DNA from 2 places in the Bartonella propinqua genome. Region 1 is predicted to be linked to the other one. Evidence: predicted binding sites of a transcription regulator. Region 1 holds the regulator's gene; the other holds the start of a gene.

What was found. The regulator HrcA, encoded in region 1, represses chaperone genes, less so after heat shock. The targets are predictions, from matches to a motif close to GTTAGCACTCNCNNNNNGNGAGTGCTAAC.
Region 2: the regulator HrcA is predicted to act here: its motif matches at 1,576-1,604, upstream of groES (co-chaperone GroES).

The regions. Positions count from the first base shown of each region.
Region 1 covers NZ_JBLEBK010000001.1:209,365-212,577, reverse strand. The annotation lists gene grpE (nucleotide exchange factor GrpE) at 74-754, opposite strand; gene hrcA (heat-inducible transcriptional repressor HrcA) at 878-1,948, opposite strand; gene rdgB (RdgB/HAM1 family non-canonical purine NTP pyrophosphatase) at 2,267-2,914, shown strand; gene hemW (radical SAM family heme chaperone HemW) at 2,911-3,213, shown strand, end outside.
Region 2 covers NZ_JBLEBK010000002.1:133,952-137,164, reverse strand. The annotation lists gene fumC (class II fumarate hydratase) at 43-1,431, opposite strand; gene groES (co-chaperone GroES) at 1,653-1,949, shown strand; gene groL (chaperonin GroEL) at 2,012-3,213, shown strand, end outside.

The DNA of each region.
Region 1 (3,213 bases):
GCAAAATGCCTCAGAAATGCAAAATCGTATGTAATATTATAGTTTCATTCTGAGAATATTGTTTCTAATGTATTTATGCTGTATCAGGTTCAACAAAAGTTTCTTTTGCTCCACTTTTTGTGACACCAACTATCGCTGGACGCAGGACACGCTCACCGATGATATAACCTGCTTGAACAACCTGCTGAACGGTATTATCTGGAGCATCTGAATTAGGAATTTCAAACATCGCTTGATGAAAATGGGGATCAAATTTTTGTCCCTCGGGATGAATCTTCTTCACCCCATGACGCTCTAATGCTGCCATCATTGCACGCTCAGTCATTTCAACACCTTCAGCTAATGCTTTCAAACCAGCATCATTTTCCCGTGCACCCTCTGGAATAGCCTCCAAAGCACGATTAAGATTATCAGAGACAGATAACATATCACGTGCAAAATTAGCAATTGAATAAGCTCTCGCATCAGCCACATCACGCGCAGTACGGCGCCGAAGGTTTTCCATATCTGCAGCAAGGCGTAAAAGTTGGTCTTTTAGTTCTTTATTTTCATCCTGCAAAGTATCCAAGGAATTGGTACATTCATCGCTTTCTTTTTCAACATCTGTGCACTCTTCAACGTCTGCGTGGCTTTCTGTTTCATGCATTTTCAAAAATTCATCAGCAGCTTGTTTAAGCGTAGCGTGGTCAGCTGGATTTTTCAAATCGCAATTTTCAAATGAAGCGCTAGTAAATTTGTTTTTTTCATTAGACATAAAAATTTCATTCCTTCATAAGACTTGTTATTCTCGATATCGAAACTTTACAGACAAAAATCAAGGGGTATTTACACATCTCAACACAATGAACGTTTATAATAGAATACCCAACCTAATAATCTAACGCAACAATTGCGACACAAGTTGAGCCGTATAATCAACCATAGGAACGATCCTTGCATAATTAAGCCGTGTCGGTCCAATAATCCCCAAAGCGCCAACGACCCTTTGTTGTGAATCACAATAAGGTGCCACCACTAAGGAAGAACCAGAAAGCGAAAATAACTTATTTTCCGAACCAATAAAGATACGAACGCCCGAACCTTCATCCGTTAAATCGAGCAATTGTGCCATACTTTCACGCGTTTCCAGATCATCAAACAGATGTCGCAATCGCTCTAAATCTTCTTCTGCTCTCACGTTTTCAAGCAAATTGCTTCGCCCACGAACAATAAGATGTATTTTATGATTAGCATCTTCTCCTCCCCAAAGAGCAAGCCCAGTTTCAACAAGATGATGAGACAAATGATCGAGTGCAGCTCGTGTTTCAGAGCATAAACGCGCAATTTCCTCTTTCGCTTCACGCAATGTACGTCCCTGAATATGCGCATTAAGAAAATTTGTTGCCTCTGTCAATTGTGCATGGGTAACCCCTTCTGGTAAGTGAACAATACGATTTTCAACCTCACCTCTTTGAGTCACTAAAACTGCAAGAGCATGCTCCCCATCAAGGCGCACAAATTCAATATGCTTCAATGTTCCTTCATGCTTTGTCGCAAGAACTAGCCCTGCCCCACGTGAAAGATCTGAAAGAACTTGGCTAGCTTGAACGAGAAAATGTTCAACCGATTGTGTATGACCAGCCTCTTTGACTTGGTTTTCAATATTTTCGCGCTCCTGCGTCGGCAAATCACCTGCTTCCATAAATGCATCAACAAAAAAGCGTAAGCCTGATTGTGTCGGCATTCGTCCTGCAGAAACATGAGGCGCATAGATCAAACCAAGATGTTCGAGATCACTCATAACATTACGAATCGTTGCAGGTGATAATGTCTGTTGTAAAAGCCGTGAAAGATTTCGTGATCCTACAGGTTCACCATCATTAAGGTAAGCTTCAACAATATGACGAAAAATATCACGCGAACGCTCATCAAGGCATTTTAGTTCATCATCAATCGATTTGTGTCTCATCACAATTGTTTCACTACTTTAAAAATACTTGCTTCTTATATAAATCCTGCCAAGGTTTGGTCAAATAGTTTAAAGTGGTGCAAAGATATATCGCATATTTATCATAAAAAAAATACCATAGTCAAAAAGAAAGATACTTCTATGGGTTTCTCCCACTTGCCCTCTCATCCAATACAGAAAATCTTATTTAAACTGAATATCAGCAAACATATAGAAAAATCATATCTTGTAAAATTTTGTAAGACCCATATCATACGATCATTTCAGCTCGTTTTAAATATAGAAAACAGCCACCTCACTTCATTTGGAGAAATGTATATGAGAAGCATAGCAACTCAAAATCTCGTCATTGCCACACATAACATCGATAAATTGCACGAAATTACTACATTGATCGCTCCTTTTGGTTTAACAACACTCTCAGCAAAGAAGCTCGGTTTGCTCGAACCGCAAGAAACAGGAACAACATTTGAAGAAAATGCCTACATCAAAGCCTTTTCAGCTGCAAAAAATACAGGATTTCCTGCCCTATCTGATGACTCTGGCATGGAAGTAGATGCATTAAATGGCGCACCAGGTGTTTATACCGCCGATTGGGCTCTTCAATCCGATGGTACACGTAATTATTCAAAAGCTATGCAAAAAATAGAAGACGAACTTCAAAAAATTGGAGCATATGAAAAAAGCCAACGGAAAAGTCGATTTATATCGGTCATCTGTATTGCATGGCCCGATGGTTACGCAGATTATTTCCGCGGCAGCGTTGAAGGTACATTTATTTGGCCTCCACGCGGAGATAAAGGTTTTGGCTTTGACCCTATTTTTTTACCAAATGGATATGAAAATACTTTTGGTGAAATGTCAACGGAGCAAAAACATGGCTGGAAACTCAATGATAAAACACCCCTCTCACATCGCGCGCGCGCTTTCAAGCTTTTTGCAGAAAACCTTTTGGCACTCTCATGAATGAATCTTTTGGCATTTACATTCATTGGCCCTTTTGTACTGCCAAATGCCCCTATTGTGATTTTAATTCACATGTTCGTGTAAATGGGGTGGATCAACCACGTTTTGTAACCGCCTTTGAACGCGAAATAGAAACGCAATACCATAAAATAGGTCCACGTCATATTACGAGTATTTTTATCGGCGGAGGAACACCCTCCCTCATGACGCCTCAGACTGTATATGCCTTATTGCAAGCTATCGCAAAAAAGTGGACAGTCGATAATCAAGCTGAAATCACACTGGAAGCGAACCCATCC
Region 2 (3,213 bases), on a different contig from region 1:
ACCCAAATGAATTCCTATGAGGGGATCTCGTATTTAAGTGATCTATTGTGGGTGGATCATCTTTTTTGGATCAACCAACTGGTCATAATCTTCTCCAGAAACGCCAGCTTTGATAGCTTCAGCACGCAAAGTGGTATCATTTTTATGCGCTGCTTTGGCAATTTCAGCAGCCTTTTCATAGCCAATTTTTGGCGCAAGAGCTGTGACTAACATGAGAGAGCGTTCCATGAGAGAGTGGATATGGACGCGATTGGCGCGGAGTCCTTGAACACAATGCATATCAAAAGAACGCATGCAATCTCCAAGAAGAGTAATCGATTGTAAAACATTATAGCCAATCACAGGCTTATAAACATTGAGTTCAAAATGTCCCTGACTTGCGGCAAATGTGACGCTGGTATGATTGCCGAAAACTTGACATGCAACCATAGTCATTGCTTCACATTGGGTAGGGTTGACTTTCCCTGGCATAATAGAAGACCCTGGTTCATTTTCTGGGAGTTCGAGTTCTCCCAAGCCAGAGCGTGGACCTGAGCCTAAAAACCGAATGTCATTGGCAATTTTGAAAAGATCAGCTGCAAGTGCATTCAAGCTTCCATGGAAATGTGCAAGCGCTCCGTGATGCGCAAGTGCTTCAAATTTGTTATGGGCAGTTTTAAAGGTTATTCCTGTAAGGGTGCTGATGTTTTTAGCAAATGCAACATCAAACCCCTGTGGTGCATTAAGCCCTGTTCCAACGGCAGTACCCCCTTGGGCAAGCATCTGGACATCGTCAAGAGCTGCTTCAATGCGCGCGCGGTTGGCTTTTAGTGCAGCCCAGTAGCCTGAAAATTCTTGCCCCAGCGTTAAGGGCGTTGCATCTTGTGTGTGGGTGCGCCCAATTTTAATGATGTCGGCAAATTCTTCTTCTTTTTTTTCTAAAGTGGTAATAAGGGCATCAAGGATGGGAAATAAGTGTTGGCGCGTTTGTAGTGTGGTTGCAATGTGGAGCGCTGTGGGAAAAGAATCGTTTGATGATTGGCTCATATTGACGTGGTCATTGGGGTGAACGGGTGCTTTGCTGCCAAGTTTCCCTCCCAAGAGCATGCTTGCATGGTTGGCAATGACTTCATTCACGTTCATATTGCTTTGTGTGCCAGAACCTGTTTGCCAGACAGAAAGTGGAAAATGCGTGTCAAATGTGCCTGCAAGGACTTCATCTGCGGCAGTAACAATCGCTTTCCCTATGTTTTGCGGAAGTTTGCCTTTTTCCATATTTACAAGGGCTGCGGCTTTTTTGATAAGGCTTAAGGCATAGATAACGGTGAGAGGCTGTTTTTCTATACCGATATTAAAATTATGGAGAGAACGTTCAGTTTGCGCCCCCCAATAACGATCTTGGCGTACCGAAATCGTTCCAAAGCTATCTGTTTCCTGACGTGTTTCAACCATGATAAAATCCTTTTATGTTCATCGGTTCATAAAAAGATAGATAACGCAAAATAGAAAATAGAGGCAAGACTTTGAAGCTTCTTTAAGATAAATTTTATGAGAATTGTTGACATTGTGAAGGAGGGATTTTATATTTTCATTATTGTTAGCACTCATTCCTAGAGAGCGCTAACAAAGACTTAAGATTAATGCAATTCTAATTAAGTTTAAGGATTTAGAATATGGCTAACATACAATTCCGTCCACTTCACGATCGTGTCGTTGTCCGTAGAGTTGAATCTGAAAGCAAGACTGCTGGCGGGATTATCATTCCCGATACAGCAAAAGAAAAACCTCAAGAAGGGGAAGTTATTGCTGTTGGCAATGGCGCTCTTGATGATAACGGGAAGCGTGTGCCTTTAGAAGTGAAAGCGGGGGACCGTATCTTGTTTGGAAAATGGTCTGGAACCGAAGTAAAGATTAATGGTGAAGATCTCTTAATCATGAAGGAATCTGACATTATGGGAATTTTGGGGTAATTGAGCCTCTCAGTTTTTTCATTTTGTAATATTTTTAGACGAAAACTCCAAGGAGAAATTAAATGGCTGCTAAAGAAGTCAAATTTGGCCGTGAAGCACGTGAGCGTTTGGTGCGTGGCGTTGATATCCTTGCTAATGCTGTTAAGGTAACGCTCGGCCCTAAAGGTCGCAATGTGGTGATTGATAAATCATTTGGTGCACCGCGCATCACAAAAGATGGTGTATCCGTTGCAAAAGAAATCGAACTAGAAGATAAGTTCGAAAATATGGGTGCGCAAATGTTGCGTGAAGTGGCTTCTAAAACCAATGATATTGCTGGTGATGGAACAACAACTGCAACTGTTTTGGGACAAGCTATTGTACAAGAAGGGGTAAAGGCTGTTGCTGCTGGCATGAACCCAATGGATCTGAAACGTGGGATCGATGCTGCTGTTGATGAAGTGGTGGCAAACCTTTTCAAAAAAGCAAAGAAAATCCAAACTTCAGAAGAAATCGCACAAGTGGGAACAATTTCTGCTAATGGTGCTGCAGAAATCGGTAAAATGATTGCTAATGCCATGGAAAAAGTTGGCAATGAAGGTGTCATTACCGTGGAAGAAGCAAAAACTGCTGAAACCGAATTGGAAGTTGTTGAAGGAATGCAATTCGACCGTGGGTATCTTTCCCCTTATTTCGTCACAAATGCTGACAAAATGGTGGCAGATCTCGATGATCCTTACATCCTTATTCACGAAAAGAAATTGTCTAATTTACAATCTCTTTTACCAGTGCTTGAAGCTGTTGTTCAGTCTGGCAAACCACTTCTCATCATTGCTGAAGATGTGGAAGGTGAAGCTTTGGCAACGCTGGTTGTCAACAAGCTACGTGGTGGTTTGAAAATTGCTGCTGTGAAGGCTCCAGGATTTGGTGATCGCCGTAAAGCAATGCTCGAAGATATTGCAATCTTGACATCTGGTCAGGTTATTTCTGAAGATGTTGGTATTAAATTAGAAAATGTCACTTTGGATATGCTTGGTCGTGCAAAGAAAGTGAATATTTCTAAAGAAAACACCACAATTATTGATGGCGCAGGGAAAAAAGCTGAAATTGATGCGCGCGTTAATCAGATTAAGGTGCAGATCGAAGAAACAACTTCTGACTATGATCGCGAAAAATTGCAAGAAAGACTTGCAAAACTTGCTGGTGGTGTTGCCGTTATCCGTGTTGGCGGTGCAACAGAAGTTGAAGTGAAAGAAAAGAAAGATCGTGTTGATGATGCCTTGAA